3 regions of the Bilifractor sp. LCP21S3_A7 genome follow, and region 3 is predicted to be linked to each of the others. Evidence: predicted binding sites of a transcription regulator. Region 3 holds the regulator's gene; each other region holds the start of a gene.

Region 1 (4,292 bases), on a different contig from region 3:
ATCGTATTTGTGATCGCATTCCGCGTTTTCCTTGCCCATCACTGTGATGTGATGGTACGCGCCGTACATGGCAGGGCGCATCAGGTTGACCGCGCAGGCGTCCACACCGATATATTCCTTGTAGATGTGTTTTTCGTGAATCGCGCGGGTGACAAGGGCTCCATAGGGGCCCATCATGAAACGACCCATTTCGGTGAAGATCTTGACATCGCCCATTCCTGCCGGGACGAGGATCTTGTCGTAGACTTTGTGCACACCTTCGCCGATGACATGGATGTCGTTCGGCTCTTCCCATGGCTTGTAAGGGATGCCGACACCGCCGGACAGATTAATGAATCCGATGTGCGCGCCGGTTACGTTCTGAAGTTTTACGGCGAGATTGAACAGGACTTCGGCAAGCTTCGGATAATACTCGTTTGTGACTGTATTGCTTGCGAGAAAAGCATGGATGCCGAATTCCTCGACGCCCTTCTCCTTCAGAATACGGAATGCCTGAAAGAGCTGGTCTGTCGTCATACCATACTTGGAATCCCCGGGATTGTCCATGATTCCATTGGAAAGCTCGAACAGCCCGCCGGGATTGTAGCGGCAGCAGATACGTTTCGGGACATATCCCAGTGCTTCCTCGATATCCGCAATGCTGGTGAAGTCGTCCAGGTTGATGATGGCATGGATGTCATTCGCCTTCTTGTATTCCGTAAGCGGAGTGTCGTTTGAGGAGAACATGATATGGTCTCCGTCAAACCCCATTGCCTCGGAAAGCATCAGTTCGGTCATAGAGGAACAGTCGCAGCCACAGTCGTACTCTTTCAAAATTTTGATGAGTGCGGGTGTCGGGGTTGCTTTAACGGCAAAATATTCTCGGAAGCCGGGATTCCAGGCAAATGCTTCCTTCACCGCCTGTGCGTTTTTACGGATTCCTTTTTCGTCGTAAATATGAAAAGGAGTCGGTACATCGCGAATGATCTCTTCAAGTTTCTCCTTTGTGACAAAAGGCGTTTTCTTCATGGGTAGATCTCCTTATAATGACTCCGGCAAACAGATCGGAGGTGAACTTATACAGTATGCGGAGCCCCATTCACGGGACACCGGGTTTCCTGTACCATTAAAACATACTCTGATTAAAATGTAAAACACTTTGTGACTTTACAAAGCTAAAATATACTGTATAAGCTCTTCGAAAACGCATACAGAATCGTCACGCGCGAAGCACGGAGCAATCCGTAGCTTATACAGTATGTGGCACGACTTATATAAGGGTTTATTGGATATGCTTATGATTATAAAGGTGATCCTGACAGTATTCGTAGTTTCCGTTGCATTTGGAACAGAACCGGAATTCGAGATTCGGGTCATCGAGTTCTGTTCGTCCGCACACGGCACAGCGGTGAATCGGCCGTCGGCCGCTGTTCGGATTGCCCTGGCCGGCGCCGAAGGTGCTGCGGTCAATTTTATCTCCTCTGTTTGCGCTGTTTCCGTAAGGGGAGCTGTTCTGCCCGCTATTGTAGGGAGAACTGTTCCGGCCGGTGTTGTAGCCGTTCATGTAGCGGCGGAAATTTCTCCGCGTCTGCCGCTGGCTTCTGCTCATCCCCTGCGTGCCATGTGTGAGGAAGAAGAAAATAATCGTGCCGGCGAGTGAGCAGACAATCATGATGATCCTCGGAAGACGCATTGACGCGGGGGAACTGATGACGTCATAGATCAGATAAATGATGTCGACGATGGCCAGGTATTTGATCCGGATCGGTATGATGAACATAAACAGCATTTTCTGATCGGGAAAGGTCAGAGCGAATCCGAGGAAGATGGACAGACTGACATAGTACGTGGAGAACATCATTCCATAATCCACACCGGTGATGGCGTACAGGACGAATGCGCCGATGACGGTCATGATCAGGCCGAAGAAAATGTATACGTCATAGAGAAAATCGCCCCAGGTCCGCTCCAGGAGTGTTCCGAGCTGATAGTAACAGATCAGCATGATGATGGTCCAGATATTCAGAGATGACGGGGGAATCAGCCACCAGGATACGAGACGCCACACCTGTCCCTTCAGAATAAGAGATGGTGAAAGCGTCAGATAGTTAAAGACCGTTCCATATTCCGGATTCATGAGTGCCATGAAGTAGAGGATATATCCTGCTACATAGGTCATAATGATGTAAATGGTCAGATGATGGATTGCATACTTTCCGATTTTCCGTTCCAGTTTGTGTAAAAAATCCATGGATCCTGTCCTTTCTTTCCCGTATTAAGACGGATGTCAGGTGAAACAGAATATCCTGTCATCCGGTGATACGATATAGCCGGCTCTCTTGTTAATTTCTACAATTATAAGGGGCAGCCGAAGGGTTGTCAACGTCGCACAATGCCGCAGCCCTGGCGTCGTACAATGCCTCAGCCCTGGCGTTGGCTGTCTGCAATATTTGACGCATCTTTCTCGTATTCTTCGTTGATAACAATTTAACAAAATGACATAATATGGAATTGTAATCCCGGTTGGATGAAGGCGGATATTAGGACTTTTCAGGCCGGGGTTAGGACAGAACATCGGAATCACAAAGGATTCCGGAACGGTCTCAGAGAATTATGCAAGACAGATTCCATAAAGGAGGATACTATGGCTAGATTACGTTTAATGAGAGCACCGCTAAAGTATGTTCAGGGAAAGGATTCGCTGCTTCATTTCTGTGAGCAGCTGCAGGATCTCGGATCAAAATGGCTTTTTATCTGTTCACACAGCGGATATAAGAATTGCCATGATAAAATCGAGAAGAGTTTTGAGGGAACAGATAACGTCCGTCATTATGAAGTATTCAGCGGTATCTCCAGTATCGGCGAGATTGAAAAGATGCGGAAGATTGTCCGTGAGGAAGGCATCGATACGGTAGTAGGTGTAGGCGGAGGATCGGCGATTGATACCGCCAAGGCAACCGCATATTATGAGAAGATCCATGACGTCTCCTGCCCCACTGTCTGCGCGACAGATGCTCCCTGCACAGGACTTTCAGTTATTTACAACGATGATCACTCGTTTAACAGCTATCTCTTCTATCCGAAAAACCCGGATGCTGTAATAGTGGACAGCGCAGTTATCGCAAACGCGCCGACCCGTTTTCTGATTGCGGGCATTGGTGATGCGCTCGGAACATATTTCGAGGGAAGAGCCTGCGTTCGTACCGATGCGCCGAGCCTTGAAAATGGTGGAATCACCCGTTCTGCCATGGCGCTCTGTGAGCTTTGCTACAAGACACTGCGTGACTACAGCGCAGCAGCAATTCGCGCGTGTGAGAATCATGTGGTAACACCCGCACTGGATGCGATCATTGAGGCAAATACCTATCTCTCAGGAGTTGGTGCGGACAATGCCGGGCTGGCAGCTGCGCATTCCTTCTACAATGGGTACACCGGTCTCGAGAACCATCCGGCGCAGCATGGATTATGTGTTGCATTCGGTACGCTGGTTCAGCTGCAGCTTGAGGGCGCTCCCCGTGAAGAGTTCGATGAAGTGCAGAACTTCTGCCGTGAGACGGGGCTTCCGGTTACGCTTGCAGAGCTCGGTGTAACTACTGATGAACAGGTCAGAAAGATTGCAGAGCTGGCTTGCGTTGAAGGGGAATCCATTCACAACATGGTTGCGGATGTTACGGCGGAGCAGCTGTATGACGCAATCCTGGCTGCAGATGCACTTGGAAAAGAACTGCAATAAGGAATAAAGCGGTTCGTTTCCGGTTCGTGTGTGAAGCGGTGAAGGAGGTGCGGGGGATTGAAAGGACAGCTCCCCTGTGCTAAAGTGATTTATATTGGAGGCGGATGGACTGTTTCGCGGCCATCCGCCTCATATTTTTACCATTCAGTCAGGAGAAAAAAGCATGGCGGGATCAACTTTTGGAACAATCTTTCGCGTCACTACCTGGGGAGAGTCGCACGGCAAGGGAGTCGGCGTTGTCGTGGACGGATGTCCGGCGGGGCTTCCTCTTAAAGAGGAGGATATACAGCCCTTTATGGACCGGAGGAAACCCGGCCAGAGCCGGTATACAACGAAGCGTGCGGAATCCGACAAAATTGAAATTTTATCCGGCACTTTTGAGGGGATGACCACAGGAACGCCGATTTCGATGATGGTACATAACACCGATCAACACTCGGGGGATTACAGCAGCATCATGGATAAATACCGCCCCGGACATGCGGATTACGGATTTGACAGCAAGTATGGCATACGGGACTACAGGGGCGGCGGGCGGTCCTCAGGCCGGGAAACCATCGGAAGGGTTGCCGCGGGAGCA
Region 2 (4,292 bases), on a different contig from region 3:
ATAATATTATGAATGCGTACCGCATCGCTGTGCAGGAAAAATATCGCTTCTTCAGCTTCGGGGATGCGATGCTTATAGAATAACAGCAAAATCTCATTATTTGCGGTTTGCGGCCGCCTGTGGCCGTAAACACGATTAAGGGCGGCTGTTCTGCTTATGCAGAACAGCCGCCCGAGCTTATACAGTGACCGCAGCGATGCCCATGGCACCTTTTCCGCCGTGGCAGGAAATGGTGCAGCCGGTCATGACGTATTCAGTATTTTGAAATCCGTTCTCGACAGCGATTTCCTTCATACGATCCAGAACATCCTGAGCCAGTCCCTTTCCATACATCAGATACAGGGTATCCTTGCGGCAGTCATAACGGCTGAGAAAATCCCGATAAAACTTATCAACAATCCTGCGCATGGATCCACGGTATTTCCTGGTTGCGATCAGGTGACCGGTGCTGTCAATCTCGATCAGCGGTTTCAGATTGAGGATGTTGGCGGCAATGTAGGAGGCATTGGATACTCTTCCGCCGGCTCGCAGATATGCGAGTGTCGCCGGGATGAACTGGCACTCGATATGATCTGAGATGGAGCGGAGTTCATCCGCGAAGGCGCTGTAATCGGTGATATGCTCCCCGCGTTCCCGGATCAGACGGTATGCTTCTGAAATGTAAGCGGTGCAGCCTCCGGATACAGACTTTGTATCAATCAGATAGACATCCTGAAAACCCTCGTCATCAATGGCAAGCCGGGCGTGGTCATATGTGCTTGATGCGGCGGCAGAGTAGGCAAAATGATAAATCACACATCCGGGATGTTCTTCCTGCAGCCTGTGGAAAAAGTCGATATATTCACCCTCGTTTACCGCGGATGTTGTCGGAATTCTTCCGGTTTCGTCAAAATAGTCAAATACGCGGTCAATCGGAAAATGACCGTCGTCAAATGACTCGCCGTTCATAATGACATGCATTGGAACAACATGAATCTGATATTTTTGTACAAGTGATTCCGGAAGATCCGATCCACTTTCTGTTGATATGAGAATCTCTCTCATATATTTTCTCCTGTCCAGCGCCATGAATTTGGGTTGTTGCAGACGCTTAAACTCAGTATATCCTTTTTCGAAAGAAATGAACAGTGCAAAGCGAGAATTTTCGCTGTCTCATCTTTTCACTGCCTCCGTCAGGACGCTCCGTTCTTAAGCTGTCCGGGGAGCAGGCTGCTCCGGTGAGGCCGGTAAGGGAGGACTGCTCCGGTTGAGGCCGGTCGGGCAGGCTGCTCCGGTGAGAGGTGACCCGGGGAGGCGGCCCTTCAGGTCTGACTCTGCAAACCGTGATCTGCAGCCAGCGCGCAATTTTTTTACAGAAGCGGATATAAAGGGAAAATGGAGGAGGCGAAGAAACAGAAAGACAATAGCGGAGAAAGAAAATAGCAGGAAAATAATTTACATCTGTCACAAAAATGGTAAAATACAGATAGGTTGTTAAAAAAATATCATAAAGCGCGGTCCCTGAAAATGGAAACGGAAAGGCGTATGGAAGAGGAGGAATGAGCTGATGAATTACGATGAAAAGTACAAGGAGAAACTGGTAACCGCCGAGAAGGCAGCTTCGGTGATTAAAAGCGGCGACTGGGTTGATTACGGATGGTGTGTAGGAACGAATGTTGCGGTTGATAAAGCTCTGGCAAAGAGAATGCCTGAGCTTCATGACGTGAACATCCGCGGCGGCGTTCTCTGTCATGCTCCGGCTATCTTCGGAATTGAAAATCCGGCGGAACATTTTATCTGGAACAGCTGGCATATGAATCCGGTGGAGAGACATTCGGTATCCAAGGGGTTCTGCTTTTATACGCCGCTTCGTTATTCTGAGCTGCCGCGCCTCTACAGAGAGAGCACGATGCCGTTGAATGTGGCAATTTTTCAGGTATCGCCGATGGACAAACACGGCTACTTCAATTTCGGCCCCTGCGCGAGTCAGATGAGCGCTGTTGTGGAGACGGCAGATATCGTAATCGCAGAGGTGAACAAAAACATGCCGGTATGTCTCGGAACCCGGGATAATTACGTGCACATTGACCAGATCGATATGATCGTTGAGGGAGATGATCCTGCGATTGACGAGGTGCCGGCAGGGGGAGAAGCCAGTGATGTGGATAAGGCGGTCGCGGAGCTTGTAGTTCCGGAAATCTCGGACGGCGCCTGCCTGCAGCTGGGGATCGGCGGAATGCCGAACGCGATCGGCAAAATGATTGCGGAAAGTGACCTGAAGGATCTGGGTATTCACACGGAGATGTACGTGGATTCCTTTGTGGATATGGCAGAGGCGGGCAAAATTAACGGGTCAAAGAAGAACATTGACCGGGGGCTTCAGGTGTATGCTTTCGGTGCCGGCACCAGAAGGATGTACGATTATCTCGACGGAAATCCGGAATGTATGGCTGCCTCTGTCGGATATGTCAACGACATCGATACCATCGGCGCGATTGACAATTTTATCTCTATTAATAACGCTGTGGACATTGATCTTTACGGACAGGTTAACGCCGAGAGCGCAGGGATCAAGAATATTTCGGGAGCCGGCGGACAGCTCGACTTTGTACTTGGAGCGTATAAATCCAGGGGCGGAAAGAGCTTTATCTGCCTGTCGTCCGCGTACAAGGACAAAAAGACCGGGGAGATCAAGAGCCGGATCCGTCCGACGCTGACCCCGGGAAGCGTGGTTACGGATACGCGCGCGAACACGATGTATATCGTGACCGAATATGGAAAGGTCTGCCTGAAGGGGCTCTCCATGTGGCAGAGAGCGGAACAGCTGATCAATATCGCACATCCGAAGGTACGGGATGAACTGATCCGTGAGGCGGAGAAAATGAACATCTGGAGACGGTCCAATAAGAGATGACATGCGGCGGTGATGTCAAGGAAAAAACTATACAAGATTGCGATCCAAATTTAGCAAGTTTTTTTCAAAATAAAGATTGATAAATATTTGACAAAAAGGCGGAATAGGGGTATGATGATTACATCGTTAAGAAATAAACGAGCATTGTTCCGGCGGTCTGAATCAGAAGACTCGGTACAGCGTTCCGGCTTTTTCCTGACGGTGATTCATGAGGATATACATATTTCACGTACTATAATATTTATTTTTTAAGGAGGCTTTAATATGGCTGAGAAAATTGTTATTGCTGGCGCCTGCCGTACTGCGATCGGTAAGATGGGTGGAGAACTTAGCACAGTTCCGGTTGCTGATCTCGGAACAATTGTTATCAAAGAGGCTCTGAAGCGCTCCGGAGTACCGGCGGATAAGGTAGACATGGTATACATGGGATGTGTACTTCAGGCAGGACAGGGACAGAACGTTGCCCGTCAGGCATCTGTAAATGCGGGAATTCCGGTTGAGGTTCCGGCAATGACTCTTAATATTCTCTGCGGTTCCGGACTTGCAGCTGTCAACATGGCAGCAGACATGATCCGTGCGGGAGAGGCGGAAATCGTTGTTGCAGGCGGCATGGAGAGCATGTCCAAAGCTCCGTACCTTCTGCAGAACGGACGTTATGGATACAGAATGGGCGATGGAGCACTGATTGATTCCATGACGCATGACGCTCTTACCGATGCATTCAACAATTATCATATGGGAATCACAGCTGAGAATGTTGCCGAGAAATACGGCCTGACCAGAGAAGAGCTCGACGAGTTCTCCGCAAAATCTCAGCAGAAAGCCTGCAAGGCAATTGAAGAGGGCAAGTTCAAGGATGAGATCGTTCCGGTAGAGGTAAAGGGACGTAAGGGCAAGGTTACCATCGTTGATACCGATGAGGGACCGCGTCCGGGAACAACAGCAGAAGGACTTGCAAAGCTTCGCCCCGCTTTCAAGAAGGATGGAATTGTAACCGCAGGTAATGCTTCCGGAATCAATGACGGTGCGGCAGCAGTTGTAGTAATGACAGAATCCAAGGCAAAAGAGCTCGGTGTAAAGCCGATGGCTTCCTGGATCGCAGGCGCGCTCGGCGGCGTTGATCCGGCTATCATGGGTGTAGGACCGATCGTAGCTACCAGAAATCTGCTGAAGAAGACCGGAATGACCGTTGCGGACTTCGATCTGTACGAGGCAAATGAGGCATTTGCTACACAGTCTCTCGCAGTTGCCAAGGAACTCGGATTTGATCCGGAGAAGCTGAATGTAAACGGAGGAGCAATCGCTCTTGGACATCCGGTAGGATGCTCCGGAACAAGAATCCTTGTTACCCTGCTCTATGAGATGCAGAAGAGAAAAGCGAACAAAGGTCTTGCAACTC
Region 3 (4,292 bases):
CTGCAAAGAGAGTCAAGGCGGCTGCAAAGAGAGTCAAATCGGCTCAAAGCAGATACAAAGAGAGTCAAAGCAGCAAAGAAGCAGAAAATTTCAGAGCTCTGTCTCCCTTTGAGGTGACAGCGGAAAAGGCGCGGCGCCGGTTCATCAGAGAAATTCGTGGATGAATTCGAGAATGTTTCCGGCAGTCGCGGAGGCCTCTGAATATTTCTCGGATGCCCGCTCTCCGCATTTTCCGTGAATGTAGACTCCGAGTGCGGCAGCGACACCGGTATAATCTCCGTGCTGCGCGGTCAGACCGGCAATGATTCCGGTCAGGACATCTCCGCTCCCGGCTGTGGAAAGTGCGCTGTTGCCGGACCGGTTCAGGAAGCAGCTGCCATTCGGGAGCGCTGTGATGGTTGCGGCGTCCTTCAGAACCACCGTGTTGCGGACCTCCTCGGCAGCATGCCTTGCGATGCTGACGGCAGATGACTTGATATCCGAAGGCGCGATGCCGGTCAGACGGCTCATTTCACCAACGTGTGGTGTGAAAACGGAGGGAAAGCGGATTTCCCGAAGGAGGTCGCTGTGCGCCGCGATGAGATTCAGCGCGTCAGCGTCAAAAACTGCAGGTATTTTTCTTTCCTGATTCAGACGAAGGAATTCCCGCATAAGAGAAAGCGCCGTATCGCCGGTTCCAAGTCCGGGACCGATCAGTACAGTATCCGCCCATTTCATATCCGCTGCAAGCTGTGGAAAGTCTTTTGCACCATCCCGGTATGTGGAAATGAGAGCTTCCGGGAACATTGCGCAGATCGGAGTGCGGTTATTTTCTTCTGTAAAGATTTTCACCATTCCGACACCGGTCAGAAGTGCGGCCTTTGCGGAAAGATATGCCGCCCCGCAGATATTCCGTGATCCGGCGATGACGAGGATCTTCCGGAAGGTTCCCTTGTTGCCGGATTCATCACGCTTCGGGAGATAATCAAGATCACTGTGTTCGATGGTATACAGCTGGCAGGCTTTTGTGATCTTTCTGGAAAGCGGAATACCGATTTGCTTTACCTTGACCTTTCCGGCACAGGCTGCTCCGGGATAGATGTAGAGCCCGGCCTTTCCGGTTGTGAAGGTGACGGTGAGATCCGCCCGGACAGCCGTCCCCATGATCATGCCGGAGTCGGTGTTGACACCGGACGGCATATCGACAGCGGCGACAGGAAGCTCGGAATGATTGATCCGGTCAATGAGTTCGGCATAGATTCCGGTGATGTCACGCTTGAGCCCGATTCCGAAGAGAGCGTCTATGATAAGAGAATAATCCTCCGGATGGAAATCCGCCAGCTCCTCGCCAGGCATCCTGCGTGCGCGGATGACCGGAATCGGAAAACCCTCGATGATATGAAGCTGCTGTTTCAGCTGTTCGCTGAATTTTTCCTCCGGTCCGGCAAGAAAAACCGTGCAGCTGTATCCCTCCTCGCAGAGAATGCGGGCAACGGCGACTCCGTCTCCGCCGTTGTTTCCCGTTCCGCAGACGACGAGGACCCGATCCATATCATACTGCCGTTTTTCAATTTCTGATGCACAGGCAAGTGCCGCCCGCTCCATGAGGACCATGGAAGGCATCCCCGCCGCGACAGCGCTTCGGTCTGCGTCCTGATGCTGCCTTGCACTCAAGATCAGTTTCATTCTGTATCCTCCCTTTCTGCTGAAGGACAGCGCAATTCATGAGATCCAATAACCGTTCTCTTCTCTGCCCCAATTTATGTGATCCGATAATGTTTCTCTTTTCTGTTCCAAAAAGAGCCCCCATCTACGCGAGGGGCTCTTGTATCGTCTTGTATCGGCAGGTGTCTACTTCTCTTCGAGTGTCTTGAGGTTGTAGGACAGCCGCATCAGACTTTCGGACAGATGAACATTCTGAACAGCCACATTCTTCGGCACCACAAGGTTCAGATCGGTGTGCGCAAAATTCCAGATGGCGTGAATGCCGTTTTCGATCAACATCTTGCTCACCTCAATGGCATACTCCTTCGGAAGTGTCAGCGTCGCGATTTCGACATCATTCTCCCGGAGAAAGGCCGGAATCTCGTCCGTCATACGGATTGGAACACCCCGGATGACCTTGCCCTTCAATTCGGGATTATTGTCGAAGAGCCCGATGATACGGAAACTGTTCTTCTCAAAGTTCGTGTAATTCGCGAGAGCCTGTCCCAGATGCCCGACACCGATAATAATAATATTGTGTATGCGGTCCAGTCCGAGAATTTTGGCAATCTCCTCCCGAAGATACTGCACATTATAACCGTAGCCCTGCTGCCCGAAACCGCCGAAATTATTCAGATCCTGCCGGATCTGAGAGGCGGTCACCTTCATCTGCTGACTGAGTTCACCGGAAGAAATCCGCTCAACGCCGGCCTCCTGCAGTTCACCGAGATACCGGTAATAACGGGGCAGCCTCTTGATAACGGCTTTCGAAATCTCTTTCTGACTCATATAAGAAAACCTCCTTGAAGCTACTACCATTATATGTAATTGTCTAATTTTTGTCAAAGTATTTCTCTTTTTCCTGCCGCCCTTGCTTTGTCGTTTTTTTTCGGTATAATTGGAAGGTAAATGCTCCGCCAGAGAGGCGGCGGGACGCAAACAGGAAAAGCAACGAATGTGTGAGGTGGACAGATATGATTCTCTCCTGTCAGAATATCAGCAAGACATTTGGATCAGAGGAAATCCTAAAGGATATTTCCTTTCATATTGAAGAAAGGGACAAGGCCGCTCTGATCGGTGTGAACGGAGCGGGCAAATCGACGCTGCTCCGGATCATTACCGGGGCTCTCAGCCCGGACACCGGAGAAGTCACCGTCACGCACGGCAAGACCATGGGATATCTGACGCAGTATCAGGACATGGAATCAGACGAGACGATCTATCAGGAGGTCCGGAAGGCAAAGCAGGACATCCTTGATATGGAGCAGCGCCTGCGGGAGATGGAGCGCCGGATGGACACAGTCACCGGCGAAGAGGCCGTTTCGCTGATGAATCGCTATACAGAGCTGATGCATGAGTTTGAGCTCCAGAACGGATATGCGGCGGAGAGCGAGATCACAGGCGTCCTGAAGGGACTCGGATTTGAGGAAAAAGATTTTGACCGCCGTCTGGGCTCCCTCTCCGGAGGTCAGAAGACACGGGTCGTTCTGGGAAAGCTCCTGCTGACAAAGCCGGATATCCTGCTTCTCGATGAGCCGACCAACCACCTGGATCTCTCCTCCATCGAGTGGCTGGAGAATTTTCTCATCAATTATCCGGGAACCGTGCTCATCGTCTCTCATGACCGGTATTTCCTGAACCGCATCGTCACGCGGGTTATCGAGATCGAAAACGGCAGATCGATGAGCTTCGAGGGAAATTATAACGAATACAGCCGGAAGAAATCGATCGTGCGCAAGGCGCAGTACAACGCGTGGGCGAAGCAGCAGGCTGAAATCCGTCATCAGGAAGCGGTCATCACGAAGCTGAAGCAGTTTAACCGGGAGAAGTCCATCAAGCGCGCGGAATCCAGAGAAAAAATGCTCGATAAAATGGAGGTACTGGAAAAACCGCAGGAAGTCAGCGCGGATATGCGCATTGAGCTGAAGCCGAGGACGGAAAGCGGCAAGGATGTGCTCACTGTGACCGGTCTGTCCAAGTCTTTTCCGGGACTCCTTCTCTTCCGGAATCAGTCCTTTGAGATCAAGCGTGGAGAACGGGTCGCAATCATCGGTGACAACGGAACCGGAAAGTCCACGATTCTGAAGATGATCAACGGCCTTCTGACACCGGATGAGGGAAAAATCGCACTCGGTTCCAAGGTCCATATCGGGTATTACGATCAGGAGCAGCAGCTGCTTGACCCGGAGAAGACGATCTTTCAGCAGATCGCAGACGACTACCCCTCTCTGACCGAAACAGAGATCCGCAATGTCCTCGCTGCCTTCCTGTTTACCGGCGATGATGTGTACAAAAAGATCTCTTCGATCAGTGGCGGCGAGCGCGGGCGTGTGTCCCTGGCCAGACTGATGCTCTCGGAGGCAAATTTTCTGATTCTGGACGAGCCGACGAACCACCTGGACATCATCTCCAAGGAGATACTGGAAGATGCCCTGAATGAGTATACCGGAACGGTGCTCTATGTGAGCCACGACCGTTATTTCATCAATCAGACGGCGACCCGCATTCTGGAGCTGACCAATCATACTCTGGTCAACTATATCGGCAACTACGATTATTACATGGAGAAAAAAGAAGAGCTGACGCGTGCCTATGCCTCCTCTCCCGCG

Evidence for each region. Region 3 encodes Rex, which represses fermentation and respiration genes when NADH is low (regulators of the CRP and FNR family bind a similar motif). Its sites were predicted from a motif close to ATTGTTAANTANTTAACAAT; they were not measured.
Region 1: a site for Rex is predicted at 2,455-2,474, ahead of ACTQ1O_RS06640 (glycerol dehydrogenase). Genes of this name have one in related genera too.
Region 2: a site for Rex is predicted at 1,470-1,489, ahead of ACTQ1O_RS01950 (butyryl-CoA:acetate CoA-transferase). Genes of this name have one in related genera too.

The regions. Positions count from the first base shown of each region.
Region 1 is NZ_JBQKGL010000005.1:207,548-211,839, forward strand. Features, by position in the region: gene ACTQ1O_RS06630 (diaminopimelate decarboxylase) at 1-1,008, opposite strand, end outside; gene ACTQ1O_RS06635 (hypothetical protein) at 1,262-2,230, opposite strand; gene ACTQ1O_RS06640 (glycerol dehydrogenase) at 2,624-3,712, shown strand; gene aroC (chorismate synthase) at 3,876-4,292, shown strand, end outside.
Region 2 is NZ_JBQKGL010000002.1:36,864-41,155, reverse strand. Features, by position in the region: gene queA (tRNA preQ1(34) S-adenosylmethionine ribosyltransferase-isomerase QueA) at 1-83, shown strand, start outside; gene ACTQ1O_RS01955 (DegV family protein) at 178-1,044, opposite strand; gene ACTQ1O_RS01950 (butyryl-CoA:acetate CoA-transferase) at 1,547-2,893, shown strand; gene ACTQ1O_RS01945 (acetyl-CoA C-acetyltransferase) at 3,158-4,292, shown strand, end outside.
Region 3 is NZ_JBQKGL010000003.1:230,302-234,593, forward strand. Features, by position in the region: gene ACTQ1O_RS04160 (NAD(P)H-hydrate dehydratase) at 145-1,665, opposite strand; gene ACTQ1O_RS04165 (redox-sensing transcriptional repressor Rex) at 1,831-2,472, opposite strand; gene abc-f (ribosomal protection-like ABC-F family protein) at 2,658-4,292, shown strand, end outside.